Regions from separate parts of the Kitasatospora sp. NPDC096140 genome, predicted to be linked through region 1. Evidence: riboswitches for the same ligand, from Rfam matches in the RefSeq annotation. Region 1 holds a riboswitch; the other holds the start of a gene.
The links. Region 1 has a riboswitch for glycine ahead of gcvP (aminomethyl-transferring glycine dehydrogenase). Riboswitches for the same ligand answer to the same signal wherever they lie in the genome.

Region 1 (12,053 bases):
CGACCATGGTGATGGACTCCAGCTGGAGGTGCTCCACGCCCTCGATGTCGAGCGTGATCTCCTCCCCCCGCGCGGCCAGGATCTGGTCGCTGAGCAGGCTGTACCGCTGGTTGTGGCTCATCGCGTCGAGCCCGGTGTGGGCGTGCTCCAGGGTCGGCAGGATGCCCACCATGACGATCCGGGCACCCGCCTCGGCGGCCCGCCGGTCGGCGTAGCGCAGCCCGGTGTCGATCTCCTCGCGCAGATCCTCGAAGACGTGGCCGCAGAGCCGGTGCGGCGTGATGTTGACCTCGATGTTGAACCTGCCCAGTTCGGTCTGGAAGTCGCTGGAGCCGATCTCGCTCAGCACCTGGGCGTTGTTCATGGCCGGCAGGCCCTGCTCGTCGGCCAGGTTGAGCTCGATCTCCAGCCCCATCACGGCCCGCGGCCGGTCGAAGCGGTCCTCCCGCAGCATCCGCCCCAGTGCCTCCTGACAGGCCTGGAGCTTGCGCCGGTACAGCTGCCGGTCCGCCAGATCCGCCCGAGTCGCCACGACCTTCTCGCCCACGGTCCCCTCCTTCTGAGACACCCCGTTGAGCCACCCGGCCGACCGACCGTGGAAGCATCATGCCCACCTCGAAGATCGATACCCGAATGCTTGTACTGGCTTGCAATGCAAGGCAACTGACGGAATATCAGACCATCTGCAGACTTGCCCGGCGCCACCGCCTGTGATAAACAGATCACCCTGCGCTTCTGTTCGATGGAATTCGCACAGCCCTCCGGCCGGTCGGCTCCCGCCTCGGAACCCCTCGTCGACGGCGGCGACCGCGCCGGCACCGCGATCCTGCACAACCGGACACGGCCAGGCCCCGTCACCGATGACGCGCCGCGCCATGCCGGTATGCCGCACTCGCACGCCGATCTCGCTTGGAGAGGCGGACCCCGCCATGACTCTGCAGACCCCCCAGCCCCCGCCGAGCGCCCTGCGCGCGGTCCTGGGTGCACTCGACTCGGAGACCGCGCTGCGCCAGCCCGCCGCCGCAGCGCTGCGTCATCCGGCCGGCCCCCTGGTCCCCGCGCATCCGCTCGCGGTGCACGTCCTGGACGGCCCGCGCCCCGAACTCCCCGCCGCCCGCCGCACCGGGTGGCGCTTCCTGATCAAGGACGGCGCCGACGTGGCCGCCGCCGCCGAGGTGGTGCAGGCCGTCGAGGGCCACACCTTCTCCCACTTCACCGCCGGCCCCTACCTCGACTCCACGGTCCGGGCGCTGCGCGAGGCCTGGCAGCTCGCCCAGAGCTCCCGGATCCGCCAGCAGCCCCGACTGCTGACCTTCCCCGGCCAGTACGCGACGGCGCTCTGGCTGCACAGCCCCGACACCGGCCCGGCCGCCGACCTGCTGATCCCGCTCGCCCCGGCCCCGCTCGGCGTCACCGCCCACCGCGCCTACCCCGCCGCCGAACTCCTGCCGCTGCTCGCCCGGGCCCCGCTCGTCAGGCCGCTGCTGCTCGGCTCCCCCTGAAACGCCCGCATCCGTACGGGCCGCCGGACCACCCGCCCGGCGGCCCTCCGCCGTGCCCGCGCGCCGGCCCGCCCTCCCCGTGCCCGCGCACCGGCCGACTCTCCCCCGCCGCCGACGGCCCCGACGACCCTCCGCCCCGCGCCCACGTCCGCGCCCGCAGCCGGGGTCGGAACACGTCACCCGAACGGGCTGCCCACCGGGCGACAGCCGGGTGCCACCCGAACGGGGCATCCGCCATGGCCCGATCGGGCCATCCCCCACCTGATCCACCGGTGCGCGATTTCCCGCCGGCCCCACCTGAACGGGTGATCTCTGCCCGGGAGTTGTGGCGCATGTCACGAAATGCCTGCGAGCACGTCCGCAGATGCCGACACTGGGAACCAGCGTGGAAGGACCACCTGTCCTACCCACTTGAGCGCCGGTCAACACCTGGTCGGCGTGCGGACAGGATCCGACTACCGCGGCGGCCTCCGGACGGTACGACCTCCGGCGACCGCACCACGGGGAGGATCGCAGAGCGAAGCGAGGGTACGCGTATGTGCCAGCACCGTCCTGAGTGCCCATCGGCCGAGTCCGAGGACCGCGAAGCGGCCGTGTCGGTGGCCTGCCACCCGGAGCAGGGCTGGAGCCTGCTCTGCAACGGCGTCGTCCTGTTCGAGGACACCGGAGAGCTGCTGCCGGACGGCCGGGTGATCGCCCCGCGCCGCCCCGTCGCCCACGCGGCCTGACCGCGCGGTCCGACCGTACGGCGGGCGCGGCCGCCGGATCGATCGCCGTACGGGCAGGGCCCCGGCGGAGAGTTCCGCCGGGGCCCTGCCGTGCGTCCGGCCGCCGTGGCGGCCGGATCCGTCAGACGCCGTACTCGTCCAGCGGCGGGCAGGAGCAGACCAGGTTGCGGTCGCCGTACGCGCCGTCGATCCGGCTCACCGGCGGCCAGTACTTGTCCGCCGGGTTCACGCCCGCCGGGAAGACCGCGTCCTGCCGCGAGTAGCCGTGTGCCCAGTCGCCGGCCAGCTCGGCGGCGGTGTGCGGGGCGTTGCGCAGCGGGTTGTCGTCGGCCGCCCACTCGCCCGAGCCGACCTTGTCGATCTCGGCCCGGATCTCGATCATCGCGTCGCAGAAGCGGTCGATCTCGTGCAGGTCCTCGGACTCGGTCGGCTCGATCATCAGCGTGCCGGCCACCGGGAAGGACATCGTCGGCGCGTGGAAGCCGTAGTCGATCAGGCGCTTGGCGATGTCGTCCACCGTCACGCCCGTCTCCTTGGTCAGCGGGCGCAGGTCGATGATGCACTCGTGGGCGACCAGCCCGCCCGGGCCGGTGTAGAGCACCGGGAAGTGCGGCGCCAGGCGCTTGGCGATGTAGTTGGCGTTCAGCACCGCGACCTGGGTGGCGTGCTTGAGGCCCTCGCCGCCCATCAGCCGGACGTACGCCCAGGAGATCGGCAGGATCGCCGCCGAGCCCCACGGCGCGGCCGAGATCGGACCGACACCGGTGGCCGGACCGGCCTCCGCCTGCAGCGGGTGGTTCGGCAGGTACGGCGCCAGGTGGGCGCGCACCGCGACCGGGCCGACGCCCGGACCGCCGCCGCCGTGCGGGATGCAGAAGGTCTTGTGCAGGTTCAGGTGCGAGACGTCCGCGCCGAACTTGCCCGGCTTGGCCAGACCGACCAGGGCGTTCAGGTTGGCGCCGTCCACGTAGACCTGGCCGCCGGCCTCGTGCACCATCGCGCAGATCTGGGTGATCTCGGTCTCGTACACGCCGTGGGTCGACGGGTAGGTGACCATCAGCACCGACAGGCTGTCGCGGTGCTGCTCGATCTTGGCCTTCAGGTCCTCGACGTCCACGTCGCCGTCGACCAGGGTCTTCACCACGACCACGCGCATGCCGGCCATCACGGCGGAAGCCGCGTTGGTGCCGTGCGCCGAGGACGGGATCAGGCAGACGTCACGCTGGGTGTCGCCGTTGGCGTGGTGGTAGGCGCGGACGGCCAGCAGGCCGGCCAGCTCGCCCTGGGAGCCCGCGTTCGGCTGGATCGAGACCGCGTCGTAGCCGGTCACCTCGACCAGCTGCTGCTCCAGCTGGCGGATCAGGGTCAGGTAGCCCTGGGCCTGGTCGATCGGCGCGAAGGGGTGGAGCTGGCCGAACTCCGGCCAGGTCACGGCCTCCATCTCGGTGGTCGCGTTGAGCTTCATGGTGCAGGAGCCCAGCGGGATCATGCCGCGGTCCAGCGCGTAGTCCCGGTCCGACAGGCGGCGCAGGTAGCGCAGCATGGCGGTCTCCGAGCGGTGGCTGTGGAAGACCGGGTGGGTCAGGTACTCGTCCTCGCGCAGCAGGGCGCCCGGCAGCGCGTCGGCGGTCTCGGCGACCTCGACCGCCTCGACGCCGAACGCGGCCCAGACGCCGGCCAGGTGCTCGCGGGTGGTGGTCTCGTCGGTGGAGATCGAGATCCGGTCCGCGCCGTCCTGGTGGACGTTGATGCCGTTGGCGCGGGCGGCGGCGGCGATCTCGGCGGCGCGGCCCGGGACGACGGCGGTGACGGTGTCGAAGAACTCGCCGTGCAGCAGCTCGACGCCGCCGGCCCGCAGGCCCTCGGCGAGGGCGGCGGCGTACCGGTGGGTGCGGCGGGCGATGTCGGCCAGGCCGTCCGGGCCGTGGTAGACGGCGTACATCGAGGCCATGACGGCGAGCAGCACCTGGGCGGTGCAGATGTTGCTGGTGGCCTTCTCGCGGCGGATGTGCTGCTCGCGGGTCTGCAGCGCCAGGCGGTAGGCGCGGTTGCCGTCGGAGTCGACGGAGACGCCGACCAGGCGGCCGGGCAGCGAGCGGGCGTACTCGGCGCGCACCGAGAGGTAGCCGGCGTGCGGGCCGCCGAAGCCCATCGGCACGCCGAAGCGCTGCGAGGTGCCGCAGGCGATGTCGGCGCCCAGCGAGCCGGGGGACTTGAGCAGGGTCAGCGCCAGCAGGTCGGCGGCGACGGCGACGATCGCGCCCAGGCCGTGCGCCTGCTCGATCACCGGGGTGAGGTCGCGGACCACACCGGTGGCGCCCGGGTACTGCAGCAGCACGCCGAAGACGCCGCGCTCGGCGATCTCGGCCGGGATGCCCTCGGACAGGTCGGCGACGACGACCTCGACACCGGTCGGCACCGCGCGGGTGTTGATCACCGCGATGGTCTGCGGCAGGGTCTCGGCGTCGACCAGGAAGACGCCGCCCTTGACCTTGGTGACGCGGCGGGCCAGCGCCATCGCCTCGGCGGCCGCGGTGCCCTCGTCCAGCAGCGAGGAGCCGGAGGTCGGCAGGCCCGTCAGGTCGGAGACCAGGGTCTGGAAGTTGAGCAGCGCCTCCAGGCGGCCCTGGGAGATCTCCGGCTGGTACGGGGTGTAGGCGGTGTACCAGGCCGGGTTCTCCATGACGTTGCGCAGGATCACCGGCGGGGTGAAGGTGCCGTAGTAGCCCAGGCCGATCATCGGCTGGAGCACCTGGTTGCGGCCGGCCAGCTCGCGCAGCTCGGCGAGGACCTGCGCCTCGGACCGGCCGGCGGGCAGGTCCAGGCCGGTGATGGAGCGGATCGCCTCGGGCACGGCGGTGGCGGCGAGCTCGTCCAGCGAGCCGTAGCCGACGGACGCCAGCATCTTCTCCTGCGCGGCGGCGTCGGGGCCGATGTGGCGGTTCTCGAAGGGGCTGGCCAGCTCAAGCTCGGTGAGGGTCGAGGCGCCGGTGGGGCGTCCCGCGTTCGGCTGGGCGTTCATGTGGTCGAGGCCTCCTGGTCACGGACCGGCGGGGGTACGCACGCCGGCCGACCTTCCCGCTGCGGACAGCGAACTCAGCCGTGGCGGGCGAACCCGACAGGCCTCCCCCTCTGTCATCGGGACCTGAGAGCTTCGCCCGCACGGAGCGCGCTGTGAGCGCTCCGTCGGCTTGCACCGTCGGTGAGGGTGGTGGTCGCCGGCTTCCGTGCCGACACTCCTGCCCTGCTTTCCAGAGTGACCTACCCCACACGGTACGGATGCCTGAGAGATTCCGGGGAGGAGTTGCTCCTTCGGCGCTCCGACCAGCGGTTTTCGCGGCGGAGACTCTCCCGAGCGGGCTCTGCGGTCGCCGCCCAGGGTACCAGCGGGAGGCCTTCCGATCACGGGTGCTTCAGGTCACGCCGGGTCTACGCGCGTCCCCCGGACGGCGCAGCACGCAGCCCGTCCGGCGCACCCCGGTCGCGCCCGTCCGATTCATGGCATTTGGTGTGAAGTGGCGGACGGAACGGGTGCTCCGGCCGCCTTCCTGCGGGGGTTCCGCAGGCCCAGCGCCCTGGAGGAATGAGTGCAGACCGACATCGACCCCCGGGACCTCATCGGCCACAAGGCGGTCGACCGCAACGGAGACAAGATCGGCACGGTCGACGAGGTCTATCTGGACGATGCCACCGGACGGCCCGAGTGGGCCGCCGTCCGGACCGGCATCTTCGGCCGGGACGCCTTCGTCCCGCTCACCACGAGCGACTTCTCCGGCGAAGAGCTCCGGGTCCCGTACGACAAGTCGCTGGTCAAGGAGTCCCCGGACTTCGGTGTGGGCCAGCACCTGTCCCCCGCCCAGGAACTCCAGCTCTACCGCTACTACGGCCTCGACACCCCGGGGAGCGACGACCCGGCCGGTGAGAGCGGCGGCCACGCCGCGCAGTCCGACCTCGACTTCGGCACCGCCCCGGCCGCCGCGCCCGCGACGGCTGCGGCGGCTGCGGCCACGGCCACGGCCACCACCACCAAGCCGCTCGCCCTCCGCTCGCCCGAGCCCGCCCCGACCGACACCAGCACCGCCCCGGAGGCCCACGTGCGCACCCTCAGTGCCCCCGCACCCGCCCACGCTCCCGCTCCCGCTCCCGCCGTCACGCCTCCCGTCGAGCCCAAGCCGCAACCGCAGCCGCAACCGCACCCGCAGTCGCAGCCGGCCGAGAGCACCGTGGGCGCCGCCGCTCCCGCCCCCACCGACCCGGTCGAGATCACCTGCCGCGAGGAGCGACTGGAGGTCACCACCGAGTGGCACACCGTGGGCACCGCGAAGCTGCGCAAGTACGTGACGACCGAGCAGATCGAGCGCCGGGTCCCGGTGGTCCGCGAGCGCGTCCGGGTCGAGCGGATTCCGGTCGGCGAGGCCGAGCGCGCCTCCCTCACCGAGAAGGAGATCGCCGAGGCCGTCGAGGAGGTCACCCTCCGCGAGGAGCGTCCGGTGGTGCACAAGTACCTCGCCCCCGTCGAGCGCGTCCGCCTCGTCGTCGAGCGCTACACCGCCGAGGAGGTGATCCGGGACGAAGTCCGCCGCGAACACGTCGAGGTCCACGACGACACCCCCGCCGAGATCGCCGAGGGCCCACGCCCGTCACCGGCCGCTCCCGCCCCGGAGACCTCCCGCCCCGCCGCCATGCGCCCCCTCGTCTGACCAGCACCCCACCGAGGGCCCCGACCACCCGGCCGGGGCCCTTTTCCCATGCCCGGGCACCCGCTGCGACGGCCACCCCCGGCCCGCCACAGGCGCCCGACGGACGCCCGGCACTCCGCCTTTGCCAAAGCTTAACCACTCGATATTTGACACTCTGAAGTATCTCCCTGCATGGTTACTTCAGTTCATTCACTATGTACGGGAGGAAGCAACCGTGAGTGAGGCACCCCAGCCCACCACCGCGGCCGAGAAGCAGAGCAGCACCCGGGTCCTGCCGGCCCTCATCCTGGCGATGCTGTCGTTCAGCGTGGTGCAGACCGCGGTCGTCCCGATCCTGCCCTCGCTGGCCAAGGAACTGAGCGTCTCGGGCTCCAGCATCACCTGGCTGATGACCGCCAACCTGCTCTCCGCCGCAGTGCTGACTCCCCTCCTCGGCCGCTTCGGCGACCTCCGGGGCCGTAAGCCGATGCTGCTGATCTCGCTGGCCGGTCTGGTCGCCGGCTCGGCACTGGCGGTCACCACCCACTCCTTCACGTGGCTGGTCGTCGCCCGCGTCCTGCAGGGCGCCGGCGGTGGCGTGATGCCGCTGGCGATCAGCATCGTCCGCGACGAGCTGCCCAAGCAGAAGGTGACCGGCGGCGTCGCCGCCATCAGCGCCTCGATGGGCGTCGGCTCCGGCCTCGGCCTGGTCGCGACCGGTCTCCTGCTGGAGCACTGGAACTACAAGTCGATCTTCTGGATGGGCCTGGTCTTCGGCCTGATCGCCGTCGCCCTGGTCGCCTTCCGCGTCCCGTCCGACCCGGTCACCGACAAGGAGGGCGGCGCCGACCCGCTCGGCGCGATCACCCTGGCCGGCTGGCTCTCCGCACTGCTCGTCGCGGTCAGCCAGGGCAACCACTGGGGCTGGACCTCCACCAAGACCCTCGGCCTCTTCGCCGTCGCCGCCGTCGTCGCCCTGGTCTGGGGCATCATCGAGACCAAGGTCAAGCACCCGCTCGTGGACATGAAGATGATGTCCCGCCCGGCCGTCGCCTTCACCAACACCGCGGGCCTGCTCATCGGCTTCGGCATGTACGGCTCCTTCATGGTCATCAGCAACTTCGCCCAGACCCCGGAGAAGCTGACCCACTACGGCTTCACCGCCACCGTCCTGCACGCCGGTGTCATGCTGCTGCCGTCCGCGATCGGCTCGATGGTGGCCGCCCCGCTCGGCGCGGTGCTGATCGCCCGTCGCGGTCCGCGTCTGCCGCTGGTCCTCGGTGGTGTCCTCGGCGCCATCGCGATGGCCTACCTGGCCCTGCGGCACAGCCACGAGGGCGACATCTACACCGCCTCGGCGATCTTCGGCCTGGGCGTCGGCCTCGCGTTCGCCGCGATGCCGGCCTACATCAACGGCGCCGTGCCGGTCGAGCAGAGCGGCATCGCCAACGGCATGAACTCGGTGCTGCGCACCGTCGGTGGCGCGATCGGCACCGCCGTGATGGCCGCCATCCTGACCGGCGACACCATGAAGCTGCCGCCGCAGATCCCGCTGACGCTGCCCACCCTGGACGCCTACAAGCACGCGTTCTGGACGGCGGCCGTGGTCTGCATCGTCGCCGGTGTCGTCCCGTTCCTGATCCGCACCGTCAAGCCGGCCGCTCCCCTGACCGTCGTCGAGGGCTCGGCCCAGCAGGACTCCAGCGACAAGCTGGTGAAGACCGACGCCTGACGAGGCGTCCGGCCCCGCGCTCAGGGACAGGGCGCGGGGCCCCGGTCCCCGTACGTCGCGAGGGCATCACGAACGTACGGAGTCCGGCACGGTGATGCGGCTCCACCCGGTACTCCCCCACCGGGTGGGGCCGTTTTCGTGTCCCGGCCCCGTCCGCCCGCGCCCGCCCTCCCGGTCGGCGCCCGCGCCCCCTCTCAGCCCCGCTCGCCCGCCCCGCCGTCCGCGTCCGGGTCCCGGCCTGCGCCCCCGCCCGGATCCACGCCCCCGACAGGGTCCGCGTCCCGGCGCAGCGGCAGCGGCCGGGCCGGCTCCAGCGCCGGGTCGTCCACCGCGAAGGTCCGCACCCGCCCCGGCCCGCTCCACGGCGTCTCGAACCGTACGGTGACCCTCCCGACCCCACTGCCCTGCACCCAGCCCGGCCCGAACTCCGTGTGCCGGACGTCCTGTCCGGGCATCCAGCGCCGGACCACGACGGCCTCCGGCTCCTCCTCGGCCTGCTCGGCCTCGGCCGCCGCCTCCGCGTGCTCCGCCGCCTCCTCCCGCAGGGCCTGGGCGAACAGGTCCTCCTGGGTGTAGTCGGCGAGTTGGGCGACGCCCACACCGAGCAGCCGGACCCCACCGGTGATGTCCACCTGCTCGGCCAGTCGGCGCGCGGTCGCGGTGATCACCGCCTCGTCGTCCGTGGGCCCGCCGAGGGTTTCCGAGCGGGTCAGCGTCGAGAAGTCGAACCGGCGGACCTTGAGCACGACGGTCCGGCCCGAGCGCCCGGCCGCCCGCAGCCGCCGCACGCACCGCGCGGCCAGCGCCTCCACCTCCCGCAGCACCCGGTCCCGGTCGGCCAGGTCCACCTCGTAGGTGTCCTCCACCGAGACGGACTTGGCGTCCTGGTCGGCCACCACGGGCCGCTCGTCCAGCCCTATCGACATGTGGTGGATCCCGGCGCCGTGCGCCCGCCCGAGCAGCTGCACCAGCTCCGCCTCGCCGGCCTCCGCGAGGTCGGCCACGGTGTTCAGCCCGGCCCGCCGCAGCACCTGCTCGGTGGCCGGCCCGATCCCCGGCAGGGCCCGGACGGGCATCGGCCCGAGCACCGCGCGCTCCTGCCCGGGTTCGATCAGCACCAGGCCGTCCGGCTTGGCCTGCTCGGAGGCGATCTTGGCCATCAGCTTGGACCCCGCCGCCCCCACCGAGCCGGTCAGCCCGGTGAGCCGCTCGATGTCCGCCCGCAGATCCTCCGCCAGCGCGAGCACCAGCCGCTCGCCGGTCTCGTGGTCCGTCTCCGCCAGCACCGGGCCGTACGGACCGGCCTCCAGGTCCACGAAGGCCTCGTCCAGGCTGAGCGGCTGCACCAGCGGCGACAGCTCCCGCAGCAGGCCCATCACGATCTCACTGACGTGCCGGTAGGCCTCGAAACGGCCCGACAGGAAGGCCGCGTTGGGGCAGAGCCGCCGCGCCTGCGCCATCGGCATCGCCGAGTGCACCCCGAACTTCCGCGCCTCGTACGAGGCCGTGGAGACCACCCCGCGCCCGCCGAGCCCGCCGACGATCACCGGCTTGCCGCGCAGGCTCGGCTTGGCCGCCTGCTCCACCGCCGCGAAGAAGGCGTCCATGTCGAGGTGGATGATGCTCGGCAGTGATCGCACCCGCCGATCATCGCGCACGGGTCCGACAGTGCGTGCGAACCCGGCCGCGGCCCGGCGGGCGGCCGCCTACGGCTGCGTCCTCGCCGCGTCCGCGAGCGCCTTCGGAATGCCGTCCTCCTTGGGCCCGAGGAACACCGGGTCCGGCCGCAGCCACGCGTTGACCGCCGCCTTGCCCGCCCCGGCCACCTCCCGCGCCCCGCCGTACAGCCAAGTCTCGTCGTGGAACTCCGGCACCCCGACCGCGTAGGAGCGGATGCCCGCCGCCTCGCACAGCGCCAGCGCCCGCCGGACGTGGAAGTCCTGGCTGACCAGAACCGCCCGGTCCACCCCGAAGATCCGGTGCGCCCGGGTGCAGGAGTCCCAGGTGTCGAAGCCCGCGTAGTCCCGCACCACCCGCTCCGCGGGCACCCCGTGCGTGGTCAGGTACGTGAACATCGCGTCGGGCTCGTCGTACTCGGTCCGCCCGTTGTCCCCGGTCACCAGGATCGCCTGCACCTTGCCCTCCCGGTACAGGTCCACCGCCGCCACGAGCCGGTGCTCCAGGTACGGCGAGGGCTTGCCCTGGTCCAGCCCGGCGCCGAAGACCACCGCGACCGGCGCGGACGGAGCGCTCTCCACCGTGCCCACCCGGTCACCCGCGGAGAACCACACCCAGGCGCTCGGCGCCAGTGCCAGCGAACAGAGCAGCGCCCCGACCTGGAAGACCCTGCGCTGCGTCCTGCGCTGGCGCAGCCGTGCCCCCGACAGTACGGCCCTGCGCCGCAGCAGCCCCGCCATCCCCGTGCCGACCCCCACGTGCCCTCCCTCGATCGTTTCGCCAGCCAACACGACGGGGCCGCGGGCCCGAACGGTTCCCCGTCCGGGCCCGCGGCCCCGTCGAATCGTTGCTCAGACCGCCCGGTTGCGCCGTTGGGCCAGTTCGTCGGCCGGGTCCTGCCCGACCACGGTCTCGCCGGTGTCCGTGCGCTCCGCGTGAAGCCGCCCGAGGGTCAGCTCCAGCTCCCGCCAGACCGCTCCCACCGCGATGCCGAAGACCCCCTGACCGCCCTTCAGCAGGTCCACCACCTGCTGCGGCGTGGTGCACTCGTACACCGTCGCGCCGTCGCACATCAGCGTCATCCCGGCGAGGCCGCCCTGGTCGGCGGCCTGCAGGTGGGCGACGGCCACCCGGATGTTCTGCAGCGACACACCCGCATCGAGCAGCCGCTTCACGATCTTCAGCAGCAGGACGTCGCGGAAGCTGTAGAGCCGCTGGCTGGTCGCCGGGTAGGCCGTCCGGACGCTGGGCTCCAGCAGGCCCGTGCGGGCCCAGTAGTCCAGCTGGCGGTAGGTGATGCCGGCTGCCGCACAGGCCGTCGGGCCGCGGAAGCCGATCAGTTCCGACGTCGGGGCCAGCCGCTCGATGGCCGGCTGCCCCGGCTGTACGGCGGGGAACCTGCTCACCCGGGGAAGGTCCGTGACGGTGCGGGCGGTGCGCGGCACGTGCACGGCGCACAGGCCTCCCACGGCGTCATCGCCGGTGCTGCTCATGCCTGCCTCCGTCCACTTGTGCTGCGGGCAACCCGACTGCGGGCATCGGCCACCCGGACAGCCACTCCTGACGGTAGGCAGTCCCCTATGACCCGTCAACGATCGCCACGCCGGGCCAGACAAACCACATCACTCAGGAGAGTGGTTTTTCGTGCCCCTAGTCTGGGTAGGTCGACGGTTTTTGGCAAAACGATAAGCCGAATGCCCGCTCAGCCGGTCCCCACTACTGCGGGCCGCCGCCC
Region 2 (12,053 bases), on a different contig from region 1:
TGTGCCGTACGCCCACCCCGGCGTCGGCTGCCCCGGCATCGACGGCCCCGGGTACGCGGGCGGCGGCACCGGCGGGTACGGACCGGTCGCCGGGCGCCCGGACTCCCGGTCGAAGAACGGCCGCGAGTTGGCGCGCATCCACAGCGCCACCGGGTCGTACTCGTCCGACATCGCCACCGTGGACACCGCGAGCCCCTCCGGGGCCACCGCGATCGCCCGCTGCATCAGGGCGCGCACCGCCTCCACCGCGGGCGGAGAACTCTCGTACAGGTCCAGGCCGATCGCCAGGTACGGCTCCCCCACCGCCGGCTGCACCCAGGCCCGGCGCAGCGCCCGCACCGCGCGCACCTCACCGGCCTGCCGCTCCAGCAGCGCGAAGAACGGCTGCGCGTTGACCTGCGGCTCGCTCAGCTTCAGCGGACCGGCCGGCAGCCGGTCCAGGCCCGCGGCGATCCGCCGCAGGTCGGCCCAGGGCACGCCGACACCGCCACCGGGGGCGTGCGGGTTGAGCCACAGGCCCCAGCGGGTGCGGTACAGCGACGCGGCGATCTCCCGGCCGGAGATGACCTCGTGGGCCCGCGCCCAGCCGGACGCGGCGAGCTGCTCGGGCGAGGTGACGGCCGGCGCGTAGCCGTGGCCGCTGATCTCCATGTTCCCGTACTGCGCGTCCGGACTGCCCGGCGTGCCGTGCCAGAGCAGCATCCAGACCCGGCCGTCCGCCAGCGCGTGCAGCAGTCGCTCGTACGCGTCGTAGCGCTCCGGCGCGACCTCGCGCAGGGCGTGCTCCAACACGCCGGGGTCCGCTCCCGGGTGCCCGGCCGGGGCCTGGCCCCAGGGCCCCGGCGCCCCGCCCGCTCCCGTTCCCGCACTCATGCGCCCACCTCGCCGCGCCTCTTTCCTCGAACCCGCCGGCCCGTCGGCCGTCTGCACGCACCCTATGGCGCGGCACCGGCCACCGCCACGGCGACGTGCCTACGAACGAACCCCGCTCACACCCGCGTGTAGAAAGGCATTACCCGGGTGAGCAGCCACTCGACCACCGGGTCGTCGGCGAGGTCGAGCAGTACGAGGTGGACGCCACCCGGCAGCGGCGCGGTTCCCAGCGCTCGGCCGAGCGCGTCGTTCACCGCGGCCGGCTCGGCCGGGGCCGCCGGATCCAACTGGACGCCCACGAACATCACGGTCGGCTCGCCCTCGATGCTGGCCAGCGCCCGGCGCGCGGTCAACACCCCGGGAAGGGCCGAAAGTTCGGCCCGGCAGGCGGCCAGGAAGTGCTCCGGGTCCTCGCCCGGCACCGGCTCGCGCAACGCCACCCGGCCGCCGGTCGGCGCCGCCGGATCCTCCGCGCCCTCCCAGCGGTCCTCGCGCGGACCGCGGCGCAGCTCGGCCACGCCCTGCGGCGGCACGGGGATGCCCACCGCCGCCTCCGGGTTCACCGCGATGCCCACGCCCAGCGGCAGCCCGCGGGCGAACTCCCAGACCGGCGCGATCGCGAAGGCCATCCCCGGCGCCTGCTGCAGGAACACCTCCTGCGAGGAGAACACCGGCACGTACGGGTCGCCGCCCAGCTCGATGATCGGCAGGTCCAGCGCCTGCCCCTGCGGGTCGGCCCCGGCCGGCAGCGGCACCCACACCTGGCTGCGGGCCAGCACCTCGATCACCCGCGGCGTCGCGCCCGGGTCGCCCATGGCCGCGGTCAGCACCTGCTCCAGCTCGTTGGCCGGCCACGTGCCACCCGACGGTGCCCCCTCGGGACCGCCCCACCCCTGCTGCTGCTCCACCGGGTACCCCATGCGCCGCCGATTCCGCCCTCTGCCGGTCGGCCGCCCTCTGCTGCGCCGACGCGGAGCAGTCTAGGGCCCGTGTTCGGGACGGCGCGGGGTGGTCGGGTCCGCCGTTCCCGCCCGATCCGGTCCCCTCCTCCCGTGTGACCGGGTCCCCTCTCCCTTCCCGGTCCGGGACGTGCCATGATGTGCGCGTCCGACGGCATGCGCCGCGGGCTCCACAACTCCATACCGGCCGCTCGAACCCGCGCGGGAGAGCCCGGAGTGCCGCCAGCGTGGCGGCAGAGCCGGCGCCGAAGGAGCAAGTCCTCCCCGGAATCTCTCAGGCCCCCCTACCGCACGGGTTAGGCACATCTGGAAAGCGGCGCACGGCCCTGTCGCGCGCCCACCCACGGTGCAAGCCGCCATGCTGTCCCCCAAGCTGGAAACAGCTGCGGGCCGGCGGGCGGTGAAGCTCTCAGGTTCGACGACAGATGGGGAGACCCACGCCGCCGCATGCCCGCGCGCAGGGTCGGCCCCCGAGCGGGTCCGGTCCGGCGCGTGCACCCCTGAGTGCCCCGACCGAGGAGTTCCTGGCCATGTCGTCCCTCCGCCTGACCGCGCTCGACGCGCTGCACCGCGCCCTCGGCGCGACCATGACCGACTTCGCCGGCTGGGACATGCCGCTGCGCTACGGCAGCGAGCGCGAGGAGCACCTCGCCGTCCGCACCAAGGCCGGTCTGTTCGACCTCTCCCACATGGGCGAGATCACCGTCACCGGCCCGCAGGCCGGCGAGATGCTGGACCACGCGCTGGTCGGCTTCGTCTCCGCGCTGGGCGTGCTGCGCGCCCGCTACACCATGATCTGCGCCGAGGACGGCGGCATCCTGGACGACCTGATCGTCTACCGCCTGCGCGAGGACGCCTTCCTGGTCGTCGCCAACGCCTCCAACGCCCAGCTGGTCCTCGACGAGCTGATCGCCCGCGCCAAGGGCTTCGACGCCGTCGTCACCGACGACCGCGACACCTACGCGCTGATCGCCGTCCAGGGCCCGGAGTCGACCGCCATCCTGGCCGGGACCACCGACGCCGACCTGCCCGGCCTGAAGTACTACGCGATCCTCCCGGCCCAGGTCGCCGGCCGTGAGGTGCTGCTGGCCCGCACCGGCTACACCGGCGAGGACGGCTTCGAGATCTTCTGCCGCCCGGCCGACGCCGAGGAGATCTGGCAGGCGCTGACCGCCGCCGGCGAGGGCCGCGGTCTGGTCCCGTGCGGCCTGTCCTGCCGCGACACGCTGCGCCTGGAGGCGGGCATGCCGCTGTACGGGCACGAGCTGTCCACCGACCTCACCCCGTTCGACGCGGGCCTGGGCCGGGTCGTCCGCTTCGACAAGACCACCAACGAGGGCGCCTTCGTCGGCCGCAAGGCGCTGGAGCAGGCCGCCGCCGCGGCCGAGGCCAACCCGCCGCGGGTGCTGGTCGGCCTGGTCTCCGAGGGCAAGCGCGTCCCGCGCGCCGAGTACACCGTGGTCTCCGCCGACGGTGCCCCGATCGGCCGGATCACCTCCGGCGCGCCGTCCCCGACGCTGGGGCAGCCGATCGCGATGGCCTACGTCGACGCGGCGCACGCCGCTCCGGGCAGCACCGTCGCGGTGGACGTCCGCGGCAAGCACGAGCCGGTCCGGGTCGTGGCGCTGCCCTTCTACAAGCGCGCCCGCTGACGCCCGTCAGGGCCCCCCGTTTTCCCATAGACGCAGGTCGAAGCCGTCCGCGCGGCGGCCCGCTTCGTCGTACCCGCTTCCCATCCTGGAGAATGACGCCATGAGCAACCCCGAGCACCTGAAGTACACCGAAGAGCACGAGTGGCTGACCGACGCCGAGGACGGTGTCTCCACCATCGGCATCACCGAGCACGCCGCCACCGCCCTCGGTGACATCGTCTACGTGCAGCTGCCCGAGGTGGGCGACGAGGTGACCGCCGGCGAGACCTGCGGCGAGCTGGAGTCCACCAAGTCCGTCAGCGACCTGTACTCCCCGGTGACCGGCGAGGTCGTCGAGATCAACCAGGACGTCCTGGACAACAACGGCCTGGTCAACGACGCCCCGTTCGAGGGCGGCTGGCTGTTCAAGGTGCGCGTGGCTTCCACCGGCAAGCTGCTCAGCGCGGACGAGTACAACGCCTTCATCAAGGCCTGACCCGCTCGTGACCGGGCGGGCCGCGCGTGCGTCGGCCCGCCCCCACCGGGGCCCCCTTTCCTCCTCCACCGGGAAGACACCATGACGGTTCTCAACCAGTCCCTGCACGCCCTCGACCCGGAGATCGCCGCCGCGGTCGACGCCGAGCTGCACCGCCAGCAGACCACGCTGGAAATGATCGCCTCCGAGAACTTCGCCCCGGTGGCGGTCATGGAGGCCCAGGGCTCGGTGCTCACCAACAAGTACGCCGAGGGCTACCCCGGCCGTCGCTACTACGGCGGCTGCGAGCACGTCGACGTGGTCGAGCAGATCGCGATCGACCGCATCAAGGCCCTGTTCGGCGCCGAGCACGCCAACGTGCAGCCGCACTCCGGCGCGCAGGCCAACGCCGCCGCGATGTTCGCGCTGATCCAGCCGGGCGACACCATCCTGGGCCTGAACCTGGCGCACGGCGGTCACCTGACCCACGGCATGAAGATCAACTTCTCCGGCAAGCTCTACAACGTGGTCGCGTACCACGTGGACGAGAAGACCGGCCAGGTCGACATGGCCGAGGTCGAGCGCCTCGCCAAGGAGCACCAGCCCAAGCTGATCATCGCCGGCTGGTCCGCCTACCCGCGCCAGCTGGACTTCGCCGAGTTCCGCCGGGTCGCCGACGAGGTCGGCGCGCTGCTCATGGTGGACATGGCGCACTTCGCCGGCCTGGTGGCCGCGGGCCTGCACCCGAACCCGGTGCCCTACGCCGACGTGGTCACCACCACCACCCACAAGACCCTGGGCGGCCCGCGCGGCGGCGTCATCCTGTCCAAGGCCGAGTACGCCAAGAAGATCAACTCCGCGGTCTTCCCCGGCCAGCAGGGCGGCCCGCTGGAGCACGTGATCGCCGGCAAGGCGGTCGCCTTCAAGGTCGCGGCCTCGGAGGAGTTCAAGGAGCGCCAGCAGCGCACCCTGGACGGCGCGCGCATCCTGGCCGAGCGCCTGCTGCAGGCCGACGTCGCCGAGGCCGGCGCGTCCGTCCTGTCCGGCGGCACCGACGTCCACCTGGTCCTGGTCGACCTGCGCAACAGCCAGCTCGACGGCCAGCAGGCCGAGGACCGTCTGCACGAGGTCGGCATCACGGTCAACCGCAACGCGATCCCGAACGACCCCCGCCCGCCGATGGTCACCTCCGGCCTGCGCATCGGCACCCCGGCCCTGGCCACCCGCGGCTTCCAGGCCGAGGACTTCCGCGAGGTCGCCGACATCATCGCCGAGGCGCTCAAGCCCGCCTTCGACGAGACCGTCGCCGCCGCGCTGAAGGCCCGCGTCACCGCGCTGGCCGACAAGTACCCGCTGTACCCGAACCTGGCCAACCAGGACTAGTCCGTAGCGGCCGGGAGTGGACGACCGGCCGGTGGACAGGGCCCGAGTGACCGGCCTCACCCCGCCGGTGGACCAGGGACCCCGGGGCACCGCGCACACTGGACAGTGCGCGCGGTGCCCCGTCCCGTGTCGGCTCGCGCCCGCCCACCCGAAGCAAGCAAGCCCCCCCACGCCCCGCCCGCAAGTCCTTCCACGAGACCAGACAAGGACGTCCTCCGTGGCCATCAGTGTCTTCGACCTCTTCTCCATCGGCATCGGCCCGTCGAGCTCCCACACCGTGGGTCCGATGCGTGCCGCCCGGATGTTCGCCCGCCGACTGCGGTCCGAAGGCCTGTTGGCCCAGGTGACGGGTGTGCGCGCCGAGCTGTACGGCTCGCTCGGTGCCACCGGCCACGGCCACGGCACCCCGAAGGCCGTCCTGCTCGGCCTGGAGAACAACTCGCCCCGCACCGTCGACGTCGACCAGGCCGACAAGGACGTCGAGCGGATCACCGCCGAGAAGCGGATCAACCTGCTCGGCGAGCACGTCATCGACTTCGACCCCGACAGCCAGCTCGTGCTGCACCGCCGCCGCTCGCTGCCCTACCACGCCAACGGCATGACCCTCTGGGCCTTCGCGGCGGACGGCTCGACGCTGCTGGAGAAGACCTACTACTCGGTCGGCGGCGGCTTCGTCGTCGACGAGGACGCCATCGGCGCGGACCGGGTCAAGCCCGACGACACCGCGCTGCGCTACCCCTTCCGCACCGGCGAGGAGCTGCTGCGGCTCACCCGCGAGACCGGCCTGTCCATCTCCGGCCTGATGCTGGAGAACGAGAAGGCCTGGCGCAGCGAGGAGGAGATCCGCACCGGCCTGCTGGAGATCTGGGCCGTGATGCAGGAGTGCGTCCGGGCCGGCATGAGCCGCGAGGGCATCCTGCCGGGCGGCCTCAAGGTCCGCCGCCGCGCCGCCTCGGGGGCCCGGGCGCTGCGCGCCGAGGGGATCGGGCCGGCCAACGCGATGGAGTGGGTGACCCTCTACGCGATGGCGGTCAACGAGGAGAACGCCTCGGGCCGCCGGGTGGTCACCGCGCCGACCAACGGCGCGGCGGGCATCATCCCGGCCGTCCTGCACTACTACCTGAACTTCATCCCGGGTGCCGACGACGACGGCATCGTCCGCTTCCTGCTCGCGGCCGGCGCGATCGGCATGCTGTTCAAGGAGAACGCCTCCATCTCCGGCGCCGAGGTCGGCTGCCAGGGCGAGGTCGGCTCCGCCTGCTCGATGGCCGCGGGCGGCCTCGCCGAGGTCCTCGGCGGCACCCCCGAGCAGGTCGAGAACGCCGCCGAGATCGGCATCGAGCACAACCTCGGCCTCACCTGCGACCCGGTCGGCGGCCTCGTCCAGATCCCCTGCATCGAGCGCAACGGCATGGCGTCGGTCAAGGCCGTCACCGCCGCCCGGATGGCGCTGCGCGGCGACGGCCGGCACCACGTCTCGCTGGACAAGGCGATCAAGACGATGAAGGAGACCGGGGCCGACATGAAGATCAAGTACAAGGAGACCTCGCGCGGCGGCCTCGCCGTGAACGTCATCGAGTGCTGATCCACGGCTGACCGGGCCCAGGCCCCCGGGCGGATTCCCCTCCGCCCGGGGGCCTTCGTCCTTCCGGTGCGCATTTTCACTGGCCGACCGACCGTCAGGAGGTCCATAATCACGGCCAGTTGGTTCACGCCGAAGGGGGAGGCGGATGACCTTCCGGCCCGGGCCGGTGCGGCCCGACGAGCCACCCGGACCACCCACGCCGCCCGACGAGCCGCCACCGTCGCCCCACGCGAAGTCCGAGGCCACCCGGCTGCTCTGCGCCGGGGTCTACCTCGACCCGGACTACCGGCGACGCGTCATCACCGAACTGGTCGAGCACGACGAGCGTTCCGTCCCGCCGTCCCTGGGCTTCGACCTGGTCACCGTCCTGGCGCACGCCCTGCGGGCCCGGGCGCTGGAGATCCGCACCGGCGCCGTGCTCGCCGCGCTCTGGTCGGGCTTCTTCCTCACCGACTACTGGGCGCTGATCCGGCACCCGCCGTCCGCCGACTACTGGAAGGCGTACGGCGAGGGGCTGACCAGCGGGTACCACGACTACGACCCGTACGGCCGGGAGTCGGTGTCCGACACCGCATGGGGTGCGATCTCCCACTACCTGCCGCCCTTCACGGCGACCTTCGCCGTCCTGTACGCCGTGGTATGCCTGCTGTCCTGGTACGCCAAGCCCCCGGAGGTCCGGCAGCACGCGCTGTACGCCCCCGTCGCTCCGGCCGACTCCCGGGCCTCCGAGCCCCGGCGCACCGCCGCCGGACTGCTCACCGCCCTCGCCGTGACCGCCCAGATCCTTTACTGGGCGCTGGCGTTGACCTCCCTGCAGGACGGGGGCTGGGAGGGCACGCTGTTCCCGCTGGCGCTCGCGGTGACGGTGGGCTGGCACCGCCTCCAGGTCGCCCAGGCCCTCCGGAAGGAGCTGACCCGGGAGAACTTCCCGCGGCACCCACGTCGGGTGCCCTTCCGGCCGCGCTACCTGGAGGTGCAGCGGGCCATCGCCCGGGAGCAGTACTCGCAGCTCGTCGTCTACGACCCGGCCGACCCCTTCCTCGGCGCCGGATTCCCCTTCAAGGCCTGGCAGTTCACCCTGGAACTGAAGCGCCGCAAGACCGGCCCGGTGGCCCCGGAGGGCAGCCTCACCGCCCGCGCCGTCCTCGACCTGGTCGTCCCGCGGCTGGCCGCCCTGCGACAGGCCACCGCCGACATCAGCCTGGACCGGCTGCAGGACCTGGAGATCGAGCACATCGTCTACCTCCCGTACGGCCCGGCGCGCGACGAGGTCCCGCGCGGACCCGAGGAGATCGCCCGGCACATCGCCGAGGCGGTGGACGAGGGCGGCGAGCGGCGCCGGCACTTCCTGCGGATCCGCGTCGGCGCGTGGGACGAACAGGTGGTGCTGACCGTTCAGTTGAGGGTGCACACCCAGGGGAACCTGCTGATGGTGGAGGTCGTCCCGCACGTGCTCGGGCCGGTCCGCCGTGACTACGAGCTGCTCGCGGACGCGGTGGCCCAGCAGGGCACCCGACCCGGACGTCGCGGCCCCGCGATGTCCGCCTTCACCGCCGGCCCGGCCGCGCTCCGCTCGCTGCTGCGCCCGGGCGGCGGCCGGGCCGCCGGCGGGACGGCCGACGACGAGGACCTGCTGACCGTCGCCGCCCGGCCGATCGTCTCCCTGCGCGAGGCCGCCACCACCTCGACCATCTCGATCTTCCAGGAGCTGGACGTCAGACGGTACTTGCGGACGATCGAGCAGCGGATCATCGAGGGCGTCCGCGTCGCACTGGAACAGTCGGGGTACGAGACCGACCGCTTCGACAAGACCGTGATCCAGGTGATGCAGGGCGGGATCCACATCGGCGAGATGAGCGGCGGCGCCGTCGCCACCACCGGGGGCACGGCGCAGTCGGGCGGCACGGCTGCGGCACCACCGTCCGGCGGGAAACCTTCGTAGCCACGCGGATCCGCGTGCATGGGTGGGGAGTTGAGCATTCGAATGAGCGAGGAGCGGAACGTGCGGGACGACGAGGAGACCACGCCCCCGCCGAGCGGCGGGGTCTCGATCGGCGCGATGACCGGCGGAGCCGTCGCCTCGGGCCCCGGCGCCCGGGCGGAGGACCGCTCGCAGCGGGCCGGGGCCCCCGACCCGCTGCCGGACGTGAGCGGCCTGACGGTGCCCGGGTCGGCGCCCGGCGGAGTGTCGATCGGCGCGATGACCGGCGGGGCCGTCGCCGCCGGGAAGGACTCGACGGCCGTCGACGCCTCGGTGCGTCTCACCGCCTCGGGCCGTGAACTCCTCACGGCGATCCAGGCGTTGCACGGTCATCTGCCGATGTTCACCCGGGTCGAGGGCAACGGCGTGGCCGAGGTGGAGCAGGAGCTGGCGGCCGTCGGCACGGCCCTCGAACAGACCGGCACCGCCCCGCGCACCCGGCTGGAACGACTCCGTGACCTCCTGCGGAGCTCGACCACGGTAGTGTCCGGACTCGCCTCGGCGCTGGCAGTCGTCCAGGCGATCGAGCAGTTCCTGCACTGAGCGGGGACCGGGGACAACGGGGGGAACGGCCGTGACGGGCACGTACTGGGACAAGAACAGCCAGCAGTGGGTGAGCCGGCCACCGGCGGGCGGCGCGGCCCCGCCGCCTCCGCCCCCTCCGCAGCAGCCTCCGTCCTACCCGCCCTTCCCGCCGCCACCGCCGGGCGAGCCGCCACTGATCACGACACCGCGCGCCCCTCGTCCACAACGCCCGCAGCGCCCGCCGATCACCGGGACACGGCGGGTGGTGCTGGTCGCCCTCGCCGGGGCGCTCCTCGGCGTGCTCGCGGGCGGCGGCGGCTACCTGCTGACGCGGCACGACGACGGGGGGAAACCGAGCGGCGCGGCGACCCTGCCGGGCGCACCGACGGCCACGGCCCCCGGCTCCGCGTCCGGCACGCCGTCCACCCCGCCCCCCACCGCCACGGCGTCGCCCTCCCCCACGCCCACCACGCCGACGCCGACGCCCACCCCCACCGGGCTGCACCTCAACCGGGTCCAGGACCCGAACGGCTTCACCCTGCTCGTCCCGGACGGGTGGCAGCGGGTCGAGAAGAACAACTCCACCTTCTACCAGACCGCGGACGAACACAGCCTGATCCAGGTCTTCGCGATGGGTGACAGGTCCCCCTACGAGGAGGCCTCCGGGACCGATGCCACCCTGGCGGGCGACCCGAAGACGTACCCGGGCTACCGCCGCATCCGCCTGGAACGGACGGCGGACGGCGCGGCCGAGCTGGAGTACGCCTACGACAACGTCAGGACCGGCACCGCCCGGCGAGCGGTCGACCGCGTCGTCGTCGGCCCGAACGGCACCGCCTACGCCATCATCGTGGCCGGCCCCGAGGGCGACTGGCCCACCCTGATCCAGGGCCTCCGGGACGCGGAGCTCGCCGGCTTCTGCTTCGCCGCCCAGTGCCCGGCGGGCACCGGCTGACGCGCGACGCCCCGCCCCACCCGCGTGGGAAGTCGGCCGGGCCGACTTCCCACGCAGCGCGGCGGCTACCGGCGGGCCGGGAGCGCGAGGAACGCCAGCCCGCCGGCCAGCACCGCCAGCCCGCACCAGGAGACGGCCGGCAGCCGCTCCCCCAGTGCCGCCACGCCCAGGACGGCGGCGACGGCGGGCTCGGCCAGGGTCAGGGTCGTGGCGGTCTGCGCGCCGGCGTGCCGCAGGCCGTGGCCGAACAGCCGGTACGCGAGGAAGGTGGTGATCACGGCGAGGTGCAGCACGACGCCCGCGCCCCGCACCGTGAGCAGCCAGCCCACCGGCCCGAGCACCACCACCGGCAGCACCAGCAGCGCCGCCCCGCCGAACATCGCCCCCATCACCCCGGCCGACGGCCGGCCGGCCGCGATCAGCCGGCCGCCGATCAGGGAGTACACGGCGTAGGAGAGCCCGGAGAGCGTCGCCAGCAGCACCCCGAGGACGTCCACCGCGGCGCCGTGCCCGGCGAGTTCGGGCCCGAGCACCAGCACCGCGCAGCCGAGCACGGCCAGTGCGGTGGCCGCGGCCCAGCGTCCGCTCGGGCGCCCCTGCCGGGCGAGCCATCCGAGCAGCCCGGTGAACACGGGCGCGCTGCCCAACGCGATCACGGTGGCCACCGCCACCCCGGTCCGGGTCACCGCCGGGTAGAAGGTGAGCGGGTACCCCGTCACCGCGACCGCGCCGGCCGCGAGCAGCCACCGCTCGCGCGGCCCGCAGGCCCGGGGCAACTCCCGTGCGGAGCGGTCGGACAGGAACAGCAGCAGTCCGCCGAGCACCAGGGCGGCGGCCCCGACACCGGCCGCCGGGGCGCCCGCCGGCACCAGTGAACTGGCGGTTCCGGTGGTGCCCCACAGCAGCGCGGCCGCGAGGATCGGCACCGGCCCGCCGAGCACGGCGGTACGGCGGGCGGCAGGGGCGGAGTGGGCCTGGCGGGTCAGGCGGGTGGAGCGGGTGAGGCGGGTCGAGCGGGTGAGGCGGGTCGAGCGCGCACGCTCGGACAAACGATTCGGCACAGTCGTGAACTTCCGTCGTCGAAGACCGTCAGGAGGACTGGTTTCGAGAACGGGCGCACGTCACCGCCCCGCGGCGGCCCCAGCGGGCCGAACCAGGGGTCCGGGAGTCAAGCCACCGACGCGCGCCCGGTCAGGCGCTGAGGGGTGGCAGCACGACGCGCCAGTAGAGGTCCACGGGCCGATGGTACCCAGGGGGCGCCGACCGGCGTCACGGATTTCCGCGATCATGAATATTCACAGGCAACAGCGTGAACCTATGCAAAATCCAAAGGTGAACTAGGTTACAAACCTTGGATTCCCAGTCACCCAGTTTGCCCACATGCTGAGATCCGTGCGATAGTCAAGGCATACTTCGGCGGGCCCGACCTGGCGCTGCCGACGCCCATCGCGCGGCACGCACCCCCTTGGCCGGCGCGATGACTTGCAGGGGCCCCCACCCGCCGGACCACGGCGACTCCGGGGGCCCTGCGTGTTTTCCGGGCGGCACGACCCGCACGACTCGGCACCGCTCACGTCAGTGCCGCTCGCGCACCTTGAGCTCGAACCAGACCCCCTTGCCCCGCGGCAGCAGGTCCGCACCCCAGCGGTCGGCGAGGTCGTCGACGATCTTCAGCCCCCGCCCGCG

Region 2: it holds a riboswitch for glycine, as region 1 does, so the genes downstream of both, gcvT (glycine cleavage system aminomethyltransferase GcvT) here and gcvP (aminomethyl-transferring glycine dehydrogenase) in region 1, are expected to answer to the same signal.

What each region holds. Positions count from the first base shown of each region.
Region 1 is NZ_JBEOUW010000076.1:1,048-13,100, forward strand. Features, by position in the region: gene ABT048_RS40060 (glutamate-cysteine ligase family protein) at 1-547, opposite strand, end outside; gene ABT048_RS40065 (hypothetical protein) at 930-1,502, shown strand; gene ABT048_RS40070 (DUF5999 family protein) at 2,039-2,230, shown strand; gene gcvP (aminomethyl-transferring glycine dehydrogenase) at 2,352-5,252, opposite strand; glycine riboswitch at 5,356-5,490, opposite strand; glycine riboswitch at 5,492-5,594, opposite strand; gene ABT048_RS40080 (PRC and DUF2382 domain-containing protein) at 5,818-6,930, shown strand; gene ABT048_RS40085 (MFS transporter) at 7,145-8,641, shown strand; gene ABT048_RS40090 (DNA polymerase IV) at 8,836-10,281, opposite strand; gene ABT048_RS40095 (SanA/YdcF family protein) at 10,348-11,058, opposite strand; gene ABT048_RS40100 (MerR family transcriptional regulator) at 11,170-11,811, opposite strand; gene ABT048_RS40105 (bifunctional nuclease family protein) at 12,035-12,053, opposite strand, start outside.
Region 2 is NZ_JBEOUW010000005.1:132,538-144,590, forward strand. Features, by position in the region: gene ABT048_RS06740 (enhanced serine sensitivity protein SseB C-terminal domain-containing protein) at 1-873, opposite strand, end outside; gene ABT048_RS06745 (enhanced serine sensitivity protein SseB C-terminal domain-containing protein) at 990-1,793, opposite strand; glycine riboswitch at 2,025-2,132, shown strand; gene gcvT (glycine cleavage system aminomethyltransferase GcvT) at 2,363-3,484, shown strand; gene gcvH (glycine cleavage system protein GcvH) at 3,585-3,959, shown strand; gene glyA (serine hydroxymethyltransferase) at 4,041-5,321, shown strand; gene ABT048_RS06765 (L-serine ammonia-lyase) at 5,539-6,906, shown strand; gene ABT048_RS06770 (AbeC-like domain-containing protein) at 7,052-8,848, shown strand; gene ABT048_RS06775 (hypothetical protein) at 8,891-9,430, shown strand; gene ABT048_RS06780 (serine/threonine kinase C-terminal domain-containing protein) at 9,675-10,367, shown strand; gene ABT048_RS06785 (DMT family transporter) at 10,433-11,416, opposite strand; gene ABT048_RS06790 (ATP-binding protein) at 11,943-12,053, opposite strand, start outside.